Regions from separate parts of the Sanguibacter sp. Z1732 genome, predicted to be linked through region 1. Evidence: riboswitches for the same ligand, from Rfam matches in the RefSeq annotation. Region 1 holds a riboswitch; each other region holds the start of a gene.
The links. A riboswitch is a leader RNA that binds a small molecule or an ion and turns the genes downstream of it on or off. The one in region 1 is predicted to bind S-adenosylmethionine.
Positions count from the first base shown of each region.

Region 2: linked by a shared signal. The riboswitch ahead of ACRRRO_RS05680 (methylenetetrahydrofolate reductase) and the one ahead of ACRRRO_RS15815 (hypothetical protein) in region 1 are both predicted to bind S-adenosylmethionine.
Region 3: linked by a shared signal. The riboswitch ahead of ACRRRO_RS05140 (O-succinylhomoserine sulfhydrylase) and the one ahead of ACRRRO_RS15815 (hypothetical protein) in region 1 are both predicted to bind S-adenosylmethionine.

Region 1 covers NZ_CP194857.1:3,012,004-3,018,376, reverse strand. Annotated here, with positions in the region: gene ACRRRO_RS15840 (hypothetical protein) at 57-218, opposite strand; partial or broken gene ACRRRO_RS15835 (glutamate-5-semialdehyde dehydrogenase) at 430-1,723, opposite strand; gene ACRRRO_RS15830 (hypothetical protein) at 1,720-1,989, opposite strand; partial or broken gene ACRRRO_RS15825 (hypothetical protein) at 1,952-2,107, shown strand; gene ACRRRO_RS15820 (hypothetical protein) at 2,270-2,653, opposite strand; gene ACRRRO_RS15815 (hypothetical protein) at 2,616-3,275, opposite strand; SAM riboswitch class IV at 3,561-3,674, opposite strand; gene proB (glutamate 5-kinase) at 3,821-4,966, opposite strand; gene obgE (GTPase ObgE) at 5,061-6,373, opposite strand, start outside.
Region 2 covers NZ_CP194857.1:1,051,234-1,057,606, reverse strand. Annotated here, with positions in the region: gene icmF (fused isobutyryl-CoA mutase/GTPase IcmF) at 39-3,596, opposite strand; gene ACRRRO_RS05690 (hypothetical protein) at 3,650-3,832, opposite strand; gene ACRRRO_RS05685 (hypothetical protein) at 3,817-4,167, opposite strand; SAM riboswitch class I at 4,319-4,419, shown strand; gene ACRRRO_RS05680 (methylenetetrahydrofolate reductase) at 4,478-5,446, shown strand; gene metE (5-methyltetrahydropteroyltriglutamate--homocysteine S-methyltransferase) at 5,476-6,373, shown strand, end outside.
Region 3 covers NZ_CP194857.1:946,892-953,264, reverse strand. Annotated here, with positions in the region: gene ACRRRO_RS05155 (hypothetical protein) at 1-58, opposite strand, end outside; gene ACRRRO_RS05150 (alpha/beta fold hydrolase) at 126-1,151, opposite strand; gene ACRRRO_RS05145 (NAD(P)H-dependent glycerol-3-phosphate dehydrogenase) at 1,274-2,335, shown strand; SAM riboswitch class I at 2,549-2,639, shown strand; gene ACRRRO_RS05140 (O-succinylhomoserine sulfhydrylase) at 2,645-3,868, shown strand; gene upp (uracil phosphoribosyltransferase) at 3,949-4,584, opposite strand; partial or broken gene tadA (tRNA adenosine(34) deaminase TadA) at 4,993-5,426, shown strand; gene ACRRRO_RS05125 (NAD-dependent protein deacetylase) at 5,471-6,301, opposite strand.

The sequences.
Region 1 (6,373 bases):
TCCGGGTGCGCGTGGGTGTGCTCACGTCAACTCCGACACTGTGTAATCGGGCAGTCTCACTTGTGACGCTGGCGGGTACCAACCGAGCGGAAGGCGAGCGTCACCAAGAGCAGGAACATCAAGATGGTGATGGACACTACTCCATACCCCACGGGCGGCATGGGCATGTTCGATGCCTCAGCGGCCAATGCGGTGAAGGTCAGCAGCGAACTGCTCATCGACTCCGGTCCTCTCTGTTCCTGGCTCTACAGCCACAGTTTCGCACGTTCCCGCCCGGGTTCCTACCACCCCGGTGACGCGCGCCATACCAGGGGCGCTGCGCCGTCGATCATCCGAGACACAACTCTACCGCCCAGCTGACGCCGACCACCTGCCGGGCCACGCCGCGGTCCGGGCAGGCCTGCGCGGATGCGCCTCACCGTCAGCCGCTCAGGTTCGGATGTGCCCGTCTCCCTCCACCACCCAGGTGGTGGTGGTCAACTCGGTCAGGCCCATCGGTCCGCGTGCGTGCAGTTTCTGGGTGGAGATCCCGATCTCCGCGCCGAGGCCGAGTTGGGCGCCGTCGGTGAACCGGGTGGAGGCATTAACCATCACGGCGGCTGAATCCACCTCGGTGGTGAACCGTGCCACACTCCGGGTGTCGGTGGTACAGATGGCGTCGGTGTGCCCGGAGGAGTAGGTGCGGATGTGCTCCAGGGCGGCATCGATGTCATCGACCACGGCCACGGCCAGGTCGGCGCTGAGGTACTCGGTGGACCAGTCCTGCTCGGTCGCCGGGAGCACCTCGACGTTGCCCGGGGCCAGGGTGCGGGTGCGCTCGTCACCGTGGATCCGCACCCCGGCGCCGTCCAGGGCGTCAAGGGCCGCGGGCATGAAGTCCGCAGCGGCTTCGGCGTGGACCAGCAGGGTCTCCAGGGCGTTGCACACCCCTAACCGGTGGGTCTTGGAGTTCAGCAACAGGGACAGCGCCTGATCCAGCGGCGCGCCGGCATCGACGTACAGGTGGCAGTTGCCCACCCCGGTCTCGATCACCGGCACCGTGGATTCGGTCACCACCGTCTGGATCAGTCCGGCCCCGCCGCGGGGGATCAGTACGTCGATGAGCCCACGGGCCCGCATCAGCGCCTGGGCGCCGGCGCGCCCGTAGGCGTCAATGGACTGCACCAGGTCAGCGGGCAGGCCGGCCTGCTCCAGTGCCTCACCCAGGACCGCCACGATCTCCTGGTTGGACTGCGCGGCGGCCGAACCCCCGCGCAGCACCACCGCGTTCCCGCTCTTGAGTGCCAGGCCGGCGGCATCGACTGTGACGTTCGGGCGTGCCTCGTAGATCATGCCCACCACGCCCATGGGTACCCGCACCTGCCGCACCCGCAACCCGTTGGGCAACGTGGAACCGTGCAACACCTCTCCCACCGGGTCCGGCAGGGCGGCCAGGTCCCGCAACGCCTCGGCGATCCCCTCGACGCGGCCGGCGTCCAGGGTGAGCCGGTCCAGCAGGCCCGGGCTCATCCCGCCGGCCTCCTCCCGGCGCACGTCCACATCGTTGGCAGCCACGATCCGTTCGGAGGCACCCACCAACGCATCGGCCATCCGGTGCAGCGCGGCGTCCTTGGTGGCCCGGGGTGGCCCGCGCCAGGTCGCGGGCGGCCACCTTCGCGTCGGTGGCCACCTGCTGCACCTGCGCCGTCACGTCCGCAGCGGGCTGCGCCGTCGTCTGAGTCATGCAGCCAAGCCTACGCCGCCGCCGCGCTCCCAGGCCGCGGCCGGTGCGCTGCGGCCGTCGATCCGGGCCCGTCCGCCACGGGAACCGGCGAGGGCTGCCACACCGGTTCCCTCTAGGATCGTGCCTATGGACACCGCGTCGTTCTCCTCCCTGATCGCTTCGGCCCAGGAATACCTGAACCCCAGCGAGGCGGAGGACCGGAAGTCGGGTGATGTCGCAGCCACCCTGGTGACGGCCGCCGGAGCGCGGTACTCAGGGGTGTGCATCGACACCCCGTGCGGAACCGGCTTCTGCGCCGAACACGCCGCTATCGCCGCGATGGTGACGGCCGGAGAGTTCCGTATCGCCCAGATCGTGGCAGTGTGGCGCGATGAGGCCGGCACCCTGCACGTGGTCTCACCGTGCGGACGCTGCCGCGAGTTCATCCGACAGATCGACCCGGCGAACATCGACACCCAGGTGATCCTCGGCCCGGGGCGCTCGGCACCGCTACGCGACCTGTTGCCCGAGAACGACTGGCCGGCCGGACCGCCTGAGAAGGACGGCTCATCGCACCCGCACCGGGGCACGCCGGGAGCGAGCAGGCGTCGCCGCGGGCGTGACCGGAGCCGTCGCCGGCGTACGCAGCCCGAGTTCGGTCAGCGCCGGCAGCAGGTCCTGGGCCAGAGCCACCACATCGGTGGGTACCGAGGCCGGCACCACGGTGAACCCGTCGGCTCCGCCGGCCCGGACCCACGCGTTCCAGAGCGTGGCGAGGTCCTCGGCGGTCCCGATGGTGCGCAGAGCCGGCAGCCCGGAAGGCAATTCCAGTGAGGACAGCAGGTCCCAGCGTGCCTGTGCGCTGGCCCGATCGGCGGAGATCACCGTGTGCACATCGACCAACACCTTGACGTCACCGGTGTGCCCGGCCCCACTCGATTGCCGCTTCACGGATCGCAGCCCGGGCGGCACGGGCCTCCTCCAGGGTTGCCACCGACAGCCGTGCCACGTCAGCGCGCGCCGCAGCCAGCTCGGCGTCCACACCGTTGCGCACCGGTACCACCACCAGTGGACGGACCGGTTCGCGAACCACATCATCCACGGTGCGCTTGCGGGGGGCGGCCACCGGCGCGTCCAGCACCGCATCCACCGTGCGCGCACCGGTGCCCTGGGCGGTGGCGCCCTGCTCGAGCTGCCAGCCCGCGCGCTGGGCACTGGCCCGGTGCACCGAGGCGATGGCACCAGCGACGTGTTCGGGGCGCGTGATGCCCAGCGGAACTGTGGCCACCAGGGCGGCCCGGGTGGTGTGCCGGGCAAGGCGGGAGGTAGCCAGCGCCCCGTCCAGCCAGGCGTCCCGGCGCCGCTTACCACCGAGCCGGAATGTCTCATCCAGCGAGATCAGGTCCACCCCGCCCCGGTCGGCGAGGGAGGCCAGGCCGGCCAGGCGGCCCATGATGAATTGCTCGGTCTCGGCGTTGCGCTCGCGCTGCCAGTCCCGGGGCGCGCCGGCATTGGACAGATCCAATCCGACCAGGGACGCGGTCTCGTTCACAGATGCAGGTACAGCAGACATGGGGTGCTCACTCTCGGTGCAAGAAAGGGCTCAACATTGCTGCCTCAGCGCGGGTCGCACGCCCGGTGTGTCACGCATCGGGCTCAGGTGCGCACCGACCGGCTGAGGGGTGGCGCCGAGGGGCCGTCAGAGGGCCCGAGGCTGCCGGTTGAGGTGTCGGCTCAGGCCGACATGAAGCAGCAACACATCGCACACATCACACAGGAGACGTGGCGTCGCTGGTACGCAAGGGTCCTGTCGGTGTGCATCGCTGTCTTCATCCTTCTGTCTGCACCGCGGGGAGCGGTGATGCGCTTGCCGGGGGCCATGTGGCCCGCGGCCAGGTCATCTCCCGGAGCACCCCGCCGCGCGGGGGGTTGCCGGTCAGCAAGCCGGGACTTGGCGCTGACGCTCTGAACCTGGGATCAACCTATGAGTCGGATAGTTGCCGTGTCAACTATCTTGCCGTGTCAACTACCTAAGGGCTGCGCATTCGGTCGCCACGACGCGGTCCCAGTCCGAGACGCCGGAGCGCGCCGTCGGCTGATGCGACCGCCTCGCCGGCCTCAGTCGGTGCGGTCCAGCACCACCAGGTCATCCCGGTGCACCACCGCGCGGGCACTATCCGGGCCGAACTGCTCCCGCATCTGCACCGAGGTGCGGCCCAGACGCGCAGGGAGTTCCTCAGCGCTGTAGGAGGCCAAGCCTCGAGCCACCACCCGGCCGGCTGGATCCAGCACGTCGATCGGGTCGCCGGCGTCGAACTCCCCCGTCACGTCCACCACGCCGGCCGCCAGCAGCGACTTCTTCCCGGCAGTGATCGCCTGCACCGCACCCTCGTCGACGCTGATCGAACCTCCGGTGTGCGCGGCGTGGGCCAGCCACAGCCGCCGGGCATTGGTGCGCCGTCGGGCCGGCTCGAACCAGGTGCCCACGTCCTCACCGGACAACACGGCCCCGGCATTGTGTGCCGCGGTCACCACCACCGGGATCCCGGCGCCGGAGGCGATCGCGGCGGACTCCAACTTCGAGACCATGCCCCCGGTGCCCACCGCCCCGCCTCGTGCGGTGACCTCGATGCCCTCCAGGTCTCGTCGGTCCCGCACGCGTGCGATCCGCCGGGCACCGGGCAGCCGGGGCGAGCGATCGTACAGGGCGTCGACGTCGGTGAGCAGCACCAGGGCGTCGGCTTTGGACAGGTGCGAGACCAGAGCGGCCAGCCGGTCATTGTCACCGAACTTGATCTCCTGGGTGGCCACGGCGTCGTTCTCGTTGATCACCGGCACCACTCCCAGCGCCAGCAGTCGTTCGACGTTGCGCTGGACGTTGCGGTGATGTGCCCGGCGCACCACGTCCTCCACGGTGAGCAGCACCTGGCCGACGGTGAGCCCGTGGGCACCGAACGCGCGCGTGTAGTGCGCCATCAAGAGCCCTTGCCCGACGCTGGCCGCGGCCTGGGCGGTTGCCAGGTCCCGGGGCCGGCCGCTGAGCCCGAGGACGCCCAGCGCTGAGGCGATGGCCCCGGAGGAGACCAGCACCACCTGCCCACCCGCGGCTCGGCGACCGGCCAGGACCTCGACGAGCGCGGTGAGCTTGTGTACATCCAGCCGCCCAGCCGCGTCGGTGAGCGAGGAGGAGCCGATCTTGACCACGACTCGTCGGGCGCGACCGGGGTCCCCCAGTTCACGCCGGTCCGTCACGGTCTTGGTCACGGCACCATTGTGGCGCACCCGATCACGATTCGGACGGGACCGTCCATGTACTGGGCGCCCCGGGCCCCGTTCGGTGCGCGCCGATGAGGTGACCTCACTGCTCCCGGTCGATCCACAACTCCTCGCGAGCGGCAGCCTTGGCGTCCATCCGGTTGTGGAACTCCTCGCGTTTCTCCGCCCGAGTAGGCCGCTGCCGCTCCTCCAGACGCACGTCGGAGCCGCGAGCGCCCAGGAGTTCGGGGCCGGTCATCATGGTCGGCTCCCAGTCGAAGACCACGCCCTCGGGGCCGTCACCGATCACGACCTCCGCACCCGGGGTGGCGCCCGCTTCGAACAGCGCCTCCTCCACTCCCAGGCGGGCCAGCCGGTCGGCGAGGTAACCCACGGCCTCATCGTTGGCGAAGTCGGTCTGGCGCACCCAACGCTCTGGTTTGGTTCCGGTGATCAGAAAGTACTCGTGGTCACTCCTGCGCCGGGTGACAGCGAACCCGGTTTCGTCCACCGCGCGGGGGCGCAGCACCGTCGGGGTTGGCTCCGGCGGTGGGGCGGCATCGCGGGCCTGTTGCACGATCTCGGCCAGTCTGAAGGACAGCGGCCGAAGGCCCTTGCGCGCTACCGCGGAGACCTCGAACACCTCCAGGCCACGGGCCTCCAGGTCGGGCCGCACCAGATCGGCCAGGTCCTGGGCCTCGGGCACGTCCACCTTGTTCAGCACCACCAACCGGGGGCGCTGCGCCAGCGGCACCCGGCCACCTTCGATTCCGACGTCGGCACTGTAGGCATCCAGTTCCGCCTCGATCGCGTCCAGATCGCTGATCGGGTCCCGGTTCGGCTCCAGGGTGGCGCAGTCCAGCACATGGACGATCACGGCACACCGCTCGATGTGTCGCAGGAACTCCAGGCCCAAGCCCCTGCCCTGGGAGGCGCCGGGGATCAACCCGGGCACGTCGGCCATCGTGAACCGGGCCTGTCCGGCCTGGACCACTCCCAGGTTCGGTACCAGAGTGGTGAACGGGTAGTCGGCGATCTTGGGCCGCGCCGCGCTCATCGCCGCGATCAGGGAGGACTTGCCCGCCGAGGGGAAGCCGACCAGAGCCACATCGGCCACGGTCTTGAGTTCCAGTACCAGGTCCCGCTCCTGCCCGGGTTCCCCGAGCAGGGCGAATCCGGGAGCCTTGCGTTTGCGCGAGGCCAGGGCGGCATTGCCGAGCCCGCCGTTACCCCCGGCCGCGGCGACGTACTCGGTGCCGTGGCCGACCAGGTCGGCCAGGATCTCGCCCTTGGCGGTCTTGACCACGGTGCCGTCGGGGACAGCGAGGACCAGGTGCTCACCCTTCTTGCCGGTGCGGTTGTCCCCCATCCCCTGGGTGCCGTTGCCGGCGCGGCGGTGCGGAGAGTGGTGGTAGT
Region 2 (6,373 bases), 2.0 Mb from region 1:
GTGTCCCTCGGGCGGGACCTCGGCCCGGGCGGGATGGCTCAGGCGCCGAGGCGCTGATCCCACTGCTCGAGTTCGCTCAGCAGCGACCACTCCCATCCGGTCAGGCCCTCGCCGTCCAGCCGGGCGCGCAGGCCGTCCTCGTCCCCGCCGATCAGGTGCAGGACCGCGTCGCGTTCGGCGCGCGCCTCGGCCTCGGTGGTCTCGGTGTTCTCCCTGGTGTGCTGTGTCATGATCTCCTCCGCATCTGCGGGCGATCGGCGCCGGTGTCCAGCCGATGCCATCTGCCTCCAATGTCGCACCCGCTCAGCATGCACCCCGGCACCGACACTCCGCCCGGAAGCGTTCTGTTTCACACGTTGCGCCGGTACTGGCCCACCCACCTCGAAGAATGCCTCGGTCACCTGCTGCAGGGAACACACCCTGGCGGCGGTCATCAGTTCGGCGAAGGCGTTCTCGCCGGTCACCGCCACACGCTTGAGCCGTTCCAGCGCCTCGGTGGCCTCCTCGCGGTGGCGGTCCTGGAAGTCGGCCACGCGCTCCAACTGGGAGCGCTTCTCCGCCTCGGTGGCGCGGGCCAGCTCCACCGTGGCGTCCTCGGGCTCCTCCGAGGGTGGACGGCGGAAGGTGTTCACGCCGATGATCGGTAGCGTGCCGTCATGCTTGCGGTGCTCGTACAGCAGCGATTCGTCCTGGATCTTGCCGCGCTGGTACCCGGTCTCCATCGCGCCGAGCACACCACCGCGTTCGGAGATCCGGTCGAACTCGGCCAGCACGGCCTCCTCGACCAGGTCGGTGAGTTCATCGATGATGAACGAGCCCTGGTTGGGGTTCTCGTTCAGTGCCAGTCCCCACTCCTTGTTGATGATCAGTTGGATCGCCAGCGCCCGGCGCGCCGACTCGGCCGACGGGGTGGTCACGGCCTCGTCGTAGGCGTTGGTGTGCAGGCTGTTGGCATTGTCGTAGATGGCGATCAGGGCTTGCAGGGTGGTGCGGATGTCATTGAAGTCCATCTCCTGGGCGTGCAGGGAACGACCCGACGTCTGCACGTGGTACTTCAGTTTCTGGCTGCGCTCGCCGCCGCCGTACTTCTCCCGCATCGCCACCGCCCAGATGCGGCGGGCCACCCGCCCGATCACCGAGTACTCCGGGTCCATCCCGTTGGAGAAGAAGAAGGACAGGTTGGGTGCGAAGTCGTCGATGTCCATCCCCCGTGCCAGGTAGGACTCCACGTACGTGAACCCGTTGGCCAACGTGAACGCCAACTGGCTGAGCGGGTTCGCCCCGGCCTCGGCGATGTGATAGCCGGAGATCGAGACCGAGTAGAAGTTGCGCACCCCGTTGTCGATGAACCACTGCTGGATGTCGCCCATCATCCGCAGCAGCGAGAACTCGGTGGTGAACAGGCAGGTGTTCTGCCCCTGGTCCTCCTTGAGGATGTCGGCCTGCACGGTGCCGCGCACGTTCGCCAGGGCGTGCCCGCGCAACTCCTCGGCTTCGGCGGCTGAGGGCTCGCGCCCCTCGTCCTGGCGGAAGGCGTCCAGCTGCTGGTCGATGGCGGCATTGAGGAAGAACGCCAGCACGGTGGGTGCCGGCCCGTTAATCGTCATCGACACCGAGGTCGCCGGCGACACCAGGTCGAAGCCGTCGTAGAGAGCCTTCATATCCTCCAGCGAGGCGATCGAGACACCGGAGGTGCCGACCTTGCCGTAGATATCGGGCCGGGCGGCAGGGTCGTGACCGTAGAGGGTGACCGAATCGAACGCGGTGGACAGCCGAGTGGCCGGCTGGCCCTCGGAGAGCAGCTTGAACCGCCGGTTGGTGCGGAAGGGGTCGCCCTCACCGGCGAACATCCGGGTCGGATCCTCATCGGCCCGCTTGAACGCATAGAGCCCGGCGGTGAACGGGAAGCGCCCGGGCAGGTTCTCCCGGCGCCAGAAGCGCACCATGTCCCCGGCGTCGCGGAAGCGCGGCAGTGCCACCCGGGGCACCTTCGTGCCGGACAGGGACTCCCGGGTCAGGCGGGTGGTGATGTCACGCTCGCGCACTCGCACCGTGTGCTCGGTCCCGGAGTAGACCTGCACCGTCGCCGGCCACTGCTGCTGCTGTTCGAGCACCTCGGCCGGCAACGCCCGGCGTGCGTCCTCGGCAAGCCGGGCCACGTCGTCGTGCGCCTTGCCTGCCGCGGACAACTCCTCGAGTGTGAACTCCAGGTGCTGCACCCGGCTGGCCGCATCGGCGTAGGTCTCGGTGTCGGCATGGTAGCCCCGGACCGTTTCGGCGATCTCGGCCAGGTAGCGCACCCGGGCCGCGGGGACCACCGGGGTGATCATCGACGAGTACCGCACGTCGACTCTGGGCAACGCGCCCGCGCCCACCTCCAGTCCGTGTTCGCCGAGCCGGTCGCGCAGCTCCTGGTACAGCGCCGTCACGCCGTCGTCGTTGAAGGTGGCCGCGGAGGTGCCGTAGACGGGCATGTCCTGTGGCTTGGAACCGAAGGCCTCCCGGTTGCGCACCATCTGGCGGCCCACATCGCGCAGCGCATCCATCGCTCCGCGGCGCTCGAACTTGTTGATCGCGACCACGTCGGCGAAGTCGAGCATGTCGATCTTCTCCAGTTGGCTGGCCGCTCCGAACTCCGGCGTCATCACATACAGGGACACATCGGCCAGCGGAACGATGCCCGCGTCACCCTGCCCGATCCCGGGGGTCTCGACGATGATGAGGTCGAAACCCGCCGCTTTGAGGATGTCGAGGACGGCCGGGACCGCCTCGGGCACCTCGCTGTCCCCGCGGGTCGCCATGGACCGGAAGTAGGTCTGCTCACCGCCCAGGGCGTTCATCCGGATCCGGTCGGCCAGCAGCGCACCACCGCCCTTACGCCGCGTGGGGTCGATGGCCAGCACCGCGATGCGTAACCGGTCGCCCTGGTCCACCCGGAAGCGGCGCAGCACCTCATCGGTCAGGGACGACTTGCCCGAACCGCCGGTGCCGGTGATCCCGAGCACCGGGACGGTGCGCCGCCCGGCGGCCTCGACGTACCGGCCTCGGTCGGCCTCGCTGATGCGCCCCAGTTCGGCGCCGGTGACCGCCCGGGCCAGCGCCGTCCGGTCCCCGGCCAGGACGGCGTGGACGTCGGCTCCGCCGAGTTCCCACAGGTCGACGTCGGCCTGTTCGATGACCTGGTTGACCATCCCCGGCAGTCCGAGTCGTTGACCGTCCTCGGGGGAGAAGATCGTCACTCCCGATTCGCGTAGCCGAGTGATCTCCTCGGGCACGATCACGCCGCCCCCGCCGCCGACCACCTTGATGTGGCCGGCGCCGCGTTCGGCGAGCTGGTCGACGAGGTACTCGAAGTACTCCACGTGCCCGCCCTGGTAGGAGGAGACGGCAACGGCCTGGACGTCCTCCTCCAGTGCGGCTTCGGCGACCTCCTGCACCGACCGGTTGTGGCCCAGGTGCACCACCTCGGCGCCCTGGGACTGCATGATCCGGCGCATGATGTTGATCGAGGCGTCGTGCCCGTCGAACAGGCTGGCAGCGGTGACGACGCGGACCGGGTGCTCCGGCACATGCAGGGGTCGTGCTTGTTCGGTCATGGCGTCCTCGGCTCACCGTCGGGTGCGACTACTCCAGATACTAGGACATCCAACTATTCCTCGATAGGGGGTGGCTGCACCTGATCGCCGCCGTCGGCGCGCATCAGGCCCAGCAACTTCGTCAGTTCCCGAACCTGTTCGGGCGGCAGACCGGGTCGGATGAAGACCTCGGCGTTGAGCGCGCTGGTCGCCTCCTCCACGGCCGTCCTCCCGGTAACGGTCAGGGAGGCCAGCACGACCCGGCCGTCGGAGTTGCTGCGCACCCGCTCCACGTAGCCCTGCGCACCAGCCGCTCGACCAGGCTGGTCACGCTGGTCGGGTGCACCTGCAGCAAGGAGCCCATCCGGGACATCGCCATCTCCCCTCCGGCGGCGAACGACAGTAACCGGAGCACCTCGTACCGGGCGAAGGTCAACTCCATCGGGCGCAGGACCGAATCGATGCGCTCGGCCAGCAACTGGTTGACCCGCACGATCGAGGTGACCAGGGCCATGCCGTCGGCGGCTTCAGCCCAGCCGTGCCGGACCCACTGTTGATGGGCCTGATGGATCGGGTCCCGGTCGGCGCGCACGCGACCACCCTACGGCGCAAGCCGAGTGCGTCCCGGGGCGTTGCGGACACCTCACGAGCGTCACGGCGCCAGCCAGACCGGAATCTCAGGGGATGAGACGGGCGGACTTTACTCTTGTGCCTGCCCGGCAGCAGGCCCGTAGTCTGGCTACCGACCATCCAGAGCGGCCGAGAGACCTGGCTCCACGACGCCGCAGCAACCCCCAACGGAAGCCTCCCGCGGGAAGGGTGCTCACGCCAGGACCGATGGAGTTCTTCATGCAGGCATCCCCCGACGGGCGCATCCGATGAGCACGGCTAGCCTTCTTCGTGTGCCCTCCGACCGACCGACCATCTCCTTCGAGCTCTACCCCCCGCGCTCGGAGAAGGGCGAGCGCGCCCTGGTGCGCACCCTCGCGGAACTGGCCGCGGCCCAACCGGACTTCTTCTCCATCACCTACGGCGCGTCCGGCTCCACCCGGGAGACCTCACGGGAGTTGATCCGGCGGGTCGTCACCGAGACCGAGGTCACCCCGATCGCCCACCTGACCTGTGTGGGGGCCTCCGCGGGGGAACTGCGCGGGGTGATCGAGGACCTGCTCGACGAGGGGGTGCGCGACTTCCTCGCCCTGCGCGGGGACCCGCCCGCGGGCGAACCGGACTGGGAGCCGCACCCGCAGGGGCTGACCCGCTCCAGCCAACTGGTGCGCCTGCTGCGGTCCATCGAGGCCGAACGGTTCGGCGATGCCGGTGCCACCACCGGGCAGGTGAACCCGCTGAGCATCTCGGTGGCGACCTATCCCGGCGCACTGCGCGACAAGACCGGTAACCCGGTGGTCGACCCGCGTGACATCGCCGCCCTGGTGGAGAAGCAGGAGGCCGGTGCCGACTTCGCGATCACCCAGATCTTCTACGACGCCGGGCACTACGCCGCGCTGCTGGAACAGGCCCGCTCGGCCGGGGTGCACATCCCGATCCTGCCGGGGGTGATCCCGTTGACCGACCCGCGCCGGCTGCGCAAGCTGCACCAACTCACCGGCGTACGCCCCCCCGAGGGTCTATTGGACACGCTGGATGGAGCTGCCTCCAAGCAGGAGGCCTACCGGCTGGGTCTGCAGGCCACCCGCTCGCTGGTCAACGACATCCTCGCCCTCGGGGCACCCGGCCTGCACGTGTACACCTTCAACACCGCCACGCCGGCACTGGACCTGCTCTACGGGTCCGGGCTGCGCCCCGGTTCCCACCCTGGCCTGAGCCCCGGCGAGGAGCGCCCCCACCCGGCCCCGCCGTCGTCGGCTTGATCTTCAACCGCACCCGAACAGGAAGTCTCATGACACAGCACACCCCGTTCCCCGCCGCCACCATCCTGGGCTACCCCCGGATCGGCCCGGATCGCGAACTCAAACGAGCCGTGGAGTCCTTCTGGGCCGGCCGCACCGACGCCGCCGAACTGACCGCATCCGCACGCGCGCTGCGTGCGGATCTGCGCACCCGCCTGCGTGGCCTGGGTCTGGACGCCCAGGACGCCTCGATCCCCTCCGACTTCACCTTCTATGACCAGGTGCTCTCGGTGGCCGCACAGGTGGGGGCGATCCCGGCGCGGTTCGACGACCTGCGCGATCAGAACGGATCGCTGGACCTGGCCGGCTACTTCACCGTGGCCCGCGGGGAGGGTGACCGGGCACCGCTGGAGATGACCAAGTGGTTCGACTCCAACTATCACTACCTGGTGCCCGAGATCGGCCCGGAGACCGCCTTCGATCTGGTTGAGACCCCCAGCGTGGCAGCGTTCACCGAGGCCGCCGAGGACGGCGTGATCACCCGCCCGGTGCTGGTGGGTCCGATCACGTTCCTGCTGCTGTCCAAGGCCAGTGAGGCGGCCCCGGACGGCTTCAGCCCGCTGGACCGTATCGATGACCTGACCGCGGTGTACGCCCGGTGGCTGGCCGCCTTCGCCGAGGCCGGTGCTCCCTGGGTGCAGCTGGACGAGCCGGGGCTGGTCTCCGACACCTGGCCGATCTCCCGGGCCGAACTCGGCGAACTGGTCTCCCGGGTCTACACCACCCTGGCCGGGGCGAGTGAGCGACCGGCGCTGTTCGTGGCCGCGCCCTACCACCGGCTGGGCAGCGCGTTCACCCCGTTGGCCCGAAGCGGGGTGGAGGCGATCGGACTGGACCTGGTGCGCGGGGACGTCCCCGACGACGTGGCGGGTGCGGACCTGTCCGGGG
Region 3 (6,373 bases), 2.1 Mb from region 1:
CCGTGGCGCGGGTGTGGGGCGCCGAGCGATCTATGCAGGGATCGGCGTGCTGGGCCATGCGGGTGACTCTAGCGACGCACGGGGCGCCAACCGTCACGCACCGGCAGTTGCGGAGTTGAGCGGGCTCAGCGTGGCCGGCGGAGTTGATCGCCGGCCCAGTCCAGGACGGCTTGGGTGTACTCGGTCCGGACGGGTTCGGCGGACAACGCCAGGTCGTGCCGACCGCCCTCGAACTGGTGCACCCGCACATGCGCGCCCAGGAGCGGGGCGGAGCGTGTCATGTCCTCCACCCCCAGCACCGCATCGGTGCCGGCCAGGTCTTCGGTGCTCGGGCGCGTGGGATGTCCGGAGGCGCCGCTGGTGCACACCAGCACCGGCGCGGTGATGTCCAGACCGCGCCGCACCCGGTGCTGCGCCCGGACCACCGAGGCGAGCCAACCGGCGCGCACCGGGAAGGCCGCGAGCGGCTTCCAGTCAAGGTTGTAGTCGAACTCGCCATCGGATTCGGCGTGCACGCTGCGCCCGTAGGCCTCACCCAGGGTGCTGACCACCAGGTCCGGGGCGACCCGGCCCAGGATCGTCACCAGCGGCCGCAGGAGGCGGCGCGCCGGTGCCGGCCGGTTGAGGTCGAACCACGGACTGTTCAGCACCACCGCGTCGATCAGGGCGGGGTTGCGGTCGGCGTACAGCGCGGCCATCAGACCGCCGGTGGAGTGGCCCACCAGCACCACCTGACGCACCCCGGTGGCGCGGATGATACGCACCGCGGCGGTGATCTCCTCGGCGTGCACCTTAATCCCGCTGGACCAGCCGGGCCGGCGCCCGTCTCGGATGGAGCGGCCGTGGTCCCGCAGGTCAAGGGCGTAGAAGTGATAACCACGCGCGGCCCAGGCAGCCCCGTGCTCGGACTGGAAGAAGTAATCGGCGAACCCGTGCAGATACAGCACCGCCGCCTCAGGGTGACGGCGACGCTCCGGTGGCCCCGCCCGGTGGCGCACCAGGGTGGCAACCGGGGTTCCGCGGCTGTCGGGACGCAGGCTGAGCGTGCGCGCCCGCCAGGGTTCTCCGAGGACGTCGGGCGCCCAGGTGCCCCCATCACGGGAGGCGCCGTCGTCGTCGGCCGGGTGCGTGGGATCGGGAGAGGTGCTCACCATCCCATCCTCACACCGGAGCCGCGGGCGGGTGGTGAGTACGCTGGTTCCAGTCGAGGTGAGCCCGCACGCGGACGCGGTGTCGACGAGTGCCGCAGTGAAACCCGAGGAGGACATAACGCATGAGTGCTGTCGCGATCCTGGGGGCCGGCATCATGGCCTCCGCCCTGACCGTGCCGCTGACCCGCAACGGGCATCGGGTCCACCTGGTGGGCACCCACCTGGACACCGAGATCATCGACTCCATCCAGCGCACCGGAGTGCACCCGCACCTGGAGATCGCGTTACCGGAGGGGGTCACGACCTTCCAGTTGGAGCAGGCGCGGGAGGCGTTCGAGGGGGCCGAGGTGGCCATCAGCGGGGTGAACTCCTTCGGGGTGGCCTGGGCCGGACAGCAACTGAGCGCTCTGCTGCGGCCCGGGATGCGGGTGCTCTCGATCACCAAGGGCATGGACGCCGATGAGGCGGGGAACCTGCGCATCCTCCCCGAGGTGCTGATGGAGCAGGTGGGCGCCGAGTTGTCCGGACAGGTGACGTGGTCGGCGATCGTGGGACCCTCCATCGCCGGGGAGGTCGCGGTGGAGCACGACACCGCCGTAGTGCTCACCGGAACCGATCAGGAGTCCCTGGACTCCTTGGCGCGCATGTTCCGCACCGACTCCTATCACGTGTGGACGTCCACCGACTTCATCGGGCATGAGGTCGGCGCCGCCACCAAGAACGTCTACGCCTTCGCGGCCGGGTTCATGGAGGGGCTGCTCGACGCCGCCGGCAAGGGCGCCGCGCAATACCGCCGGTACAACTACGGAGCCGCGGTCTTCGCCCAGGGCACCAGGGAGATGCTGCGGTTCATCGAACTACTCGGCGGAGACCGGGAGACCACCACCGGCCTTGCCGGTGTGGGAGACATGTTCGTCACCTCGATGGGGGGACGCAACGTGCGGGCCGGTCGCTACGTGGGATCGGGGGTGCCGTTCTCGGAGGTGCGCGACCAGCACATGAAGGGCGTCACCTTGGAGGGGGTGGCCGCGATCGAGGTGATCGGGGCGGCGATCGAGAAGCTCACCGAGCGCGAGGTGATCGGTGCGCAGGAGTTCCCGCTGCTGCGCCACCTGTACGGGATCATCGCCAACGATGAGCCCCTGGAGATGCCGTTCGAGGACTTCTTCGGCGGGATGCGCTGACGCGCAGCCGCGGGCTGGCGTGCGCTGCGGACTGGCGTGCGCTGCCGGTTGACGTGCGCCGCTGGGCTGGCGTGCAGCAGGCGTCGTGCACTGGCGGCGTCCTGCGTCGCCGGCGTCGTGCACTGCGGTCGTCGTCCACTACGGACGTCTTGCAGTGTGGGACGGACCGGAATCGACGTCGGCCCGCCCGGTGCCGGGACGTAGCCTGGCGCAGGACCATCCAGAGCAGCCGAGAGATCTGGCTCGACGACGCTGCAGCAACCCCCGCGGACGCGGACGGTGCTACCGCCAGGAACGATGGAGGCAGCCATGAGCGATCCACAACCTCGATGTTCCCTGCCCGAGGGTGTGGGACCGGCCACCGTGGGCGTGCGCGGGGGCCAGCAGCGCACCGAGTTCGGCGAGATCGCCGAGCCGATGTTCCTCACCCAGGGCTACGCCTACGAACGGGCCGCCGACGCCGAGGCGGCCTTCGCAGGTGAACTCGACATCTTCACCTACTCCCGCTACTCCAACCCCACCGTTGCCGCATTCGAGGAGCGGATGCGCCTGCTGGAGCGAGCGGAGGCCTGCTACGCCACCGCCAGCGGGATGTCCGCGCTGTTCGCCGCGATCGCCCCGCTGGTGGAACAGGGCGGGCGGATCGTGGCCGGCAGGGCGCTGTTCGGGTCCACCTTCGTGGTGCTGGACCAGATCATGGGCCAGTGGGGGGTCAGCACCGACTACGTCGACGCCCACCGGATCGAGGACTGGGAGCGGGCCCTGGCCACCCCGGCTGACCTGGTGCTGTTCGAGACCCCCTCGAACCCGATGATGGACCTGGTCGACATCGCTGCGGTTTCACGGCTGGCCCACCGCGCCGGTGCGCTGGTGATCGTGGACAACGTGTTCGCCACCCCGGTGCTGCAGCGGCCGCTGGAACTCGGCGCCGACCTCATCGTGTACTCGGCTACCAAGCACATCGACGGGCAGGGCCGGGTGATGGGCGGGGCGGTGCTGGGCCCGCGCGAGATCATCTGCGGCCCGGTGCAGGACTTCATTCGCAACACCGGGCCCACCCTCAGCCCGTTCAATGCCTGGGTGCTCCTGAAGGGCTTGGAGACGCTCGCCCTGCGGGTGCGGGCCCAGAGCGCCGCGGCGTGGGAGTTGGCGACATGGCTGGAGGGGCATCCCGGGGTGGCCTCGGTGCGGTACCCGCTCCTGGACTCCCACCCCCAGCAGGTGTTGGCCAAGGAGCAGATGAGCGGCGGTGGGACCGTGGTCACCTTCGATGTGGCCACCGATGGCGCCGGTGCTGCCGAGCGGGTCAAGGAGCGCACCTTCGCGGTCCTGGACGCCCTGCGGATCGTGGACCTGTCCAACAACCTGGGCGATGTGAAGTCGATGGCCACCCATCCGTCCACGACGACGCATCGCAAACTGGGTGCGGCCGGTCAGGCCGCGATCGGAGTCACCCCTGCCACCGTGCGGCTGTCGGTGGGCCTGGAGGACGTGCCCGATCTGCGCGCCGACCTCGACCAGGCCCTGCGCTGACGTCGCGGCAGATGCCCTGATCTCGGGTTCGAGGTGGCGCGCGATCACGGTGGATGCCGCGAAGTCAGCGGGCTCCCGGGTCAGACGACGCCGTAGAGGCGGTCGCCGGCGTCGCCCAGGCCGGGCACGATGTAGGCCTTCTCGTTCAGGCCCTCGTCCACCGCGGCGGTCACGATCGTCACGTCCGCGCGGTCTCCCACAGCCTCCTCCACCGCGCCGAGCCCTTCGGGTGCGGCGAGCAGACAGATTGCGGTCACGTCGCGGGCACCGCGTTCGAACAGGTACTCGATCGAGGCCACCAGGGTGCCGCCGGTCGCCAGCATCGGATCCAGCACGAAGCACTGCCGCCCGGTGAGGTCATCGGGCAGCCGGTTGGCGTAGGTGATCGCCTCCAGGGTGTCCTCATCGCGCTGCAGGCCCAGGAACCCGACCTCCGCGGTGGGCAGCAGCCGGGTCATCCCCTCCAGCATGCCCAGTCCGGCGCGCAGGATGGGCACCACGATCGGCTGTGGATCGGCCATCCTGGTGCCGATGGTGGAGGTGACCGGGGTGGAGATCCGCACCGGCTCGGTGCTCACCTCCCGGGTGGCCTCATAGGCCAGCAGGGTCACCAGTTCCTCGGTGAGTTGGCGGAACGTGGGAGACGGCGTGCGCTCATCCCGCAGGGCGGTGAGTTTGTGGGCGATCAGTGGGTGCTCGACTACGTGCAGGCGCATGACGCCCCAACCTACCGACCAGGCACACTGGCCACCATGACAACGGGCCCTCAGGAACCAGGTTCGGATCACACCGGCACCGCTCCGACCGCGGGTGCAGGTGCCGACCGCAGTCGTGGTGGTGGCGCCGACCGCGGCGGGGCGGACGGCAGGCGTGCGGGTGGTGCCGACCGCGGCGATGGGGGGGCGGAGGGCAGGCGTGCGGGTGGTGCCGACCGCGGCGATGGGGGGGCGGACGGCAGGCGTGGTGGTGGTGCCGACCGCGGCGATGGGGGTACCGACCGCAGGCGTGGTGGTGGTGCCCACCGCAGTCGTGGGGGTGCGGGCGGCAGCCGCAGCCCGCGCGCCGATCCCACTGCCGACCCCGCCGCCGATCCATCCATTCCCCGGCCCGGCGATGCGGCCGCGATGCGCCTGGCCCTGCGCGAGGCAGCCACGGCCGGCGCCGCCGGTGACGTGCCGATCGGGGCGGTGGTGCTCGACCCCGAGGGTGAGGTGATCGCGCCGTCGGGCACAACGCCAGGGAGGCCAGTGCCGACCCGACGGCACACGCCGAGATCCTCGCCCTGCGCGCGGCCGGGAGGGCGATGGGCAACTGGCGCCTGACCGGGTGCACGCTGGTGGTGACGCTCGAGCCGTGCGCGATGTGCGCCGGGGCGGCGGTGCTGGCCCGGGTGGCCCGGGTGGTGCTGGGGGCCTGGGACCCCAAGGCGGGCGCGTGCGGATCCACCCGTGACATCGTTCGCGACTCCAGATTGCCGCACCGAACGGAGGTGACCGGTGACGTGCTCGGCCCCGAGTGCGCGCAACTGCTGCGGGACTTCTTCGCCGAGCGACGCTGAGCGGCCCGCTTTCCAGAGGCGACCAGGGGAGCCGGTCCGGTCCGCTACAAGGGTGCCGGTAACGCTGCCACCAGCGCCGTGAGTGTCTCGGAGGTGCCGGCGTGCACCAGCACGTCGGCGAGCGCGTCGCCCCGGGTGCTGCCGCGGTTCACGATCGCCACCGGTTGTCCGTTCCTGGCGGCGTGCCGCACGAACCGCAGACCCGACATCACCGTCAGGGACGAGCCGAGCACCACCAACGCCTCGGCGTCGTCGACCATCGCATAGGCGCGGGCGACCCGGTCCTTGGGGACGTTCTCCCCGAAGTAGACGATGTCGGGTTTGAGGATCCCACCGCACACCGGGCAGGGCAGCACGCGGAAGCCCTCGGTGGCCTCGATCACCGCGTCGGCATCCGGGGCGATCTCCACGTCGGCGACGCTGACCTCATCGGCGAAACCCGGGTTGAGTTCCTCCAGTTCGCGGTGCAACTGGGTGCGGGTCATCCGATGGCCGCAGGTGAGGCAGATGACGGCGTCGTAGTGACCGTGCAGGTCGATCACCCGCTTGGAGCCGGCCGCCTGGTGCAGCAGGTCCACATTCTGGGTGATCACGCCGTTGACCAGTCCGGTGGCCTCCAGGGCGGCCAGTGCCCGGTGCCCACGGTTCGGTTCGGTGGTGCGCACGTGCCGCCAGCCCACGTGGTTGCGGGCCCAGTAGTGGCGGCGGAAGCCATGGTCGGACACGAACTGCTGGTAGGTCATCGGTGTCCGGGGCGGGGAGTCCGGTCCCCGGTAGTCGGGGATTCCGGAGTCGGTCGACATCCCCGCACCGGTCAGAGCGGTCCACTGCCTGCCGCGCAGCAGGTCCACCAGTTCATCCGTCAAGTCGCTCACGCCAGAAGCCTACGGCTGCGGGGCGGTGAGTGAGGTGCCGGGTGCTCGCCGTGCGCAAGGAAGGGCTCGGCG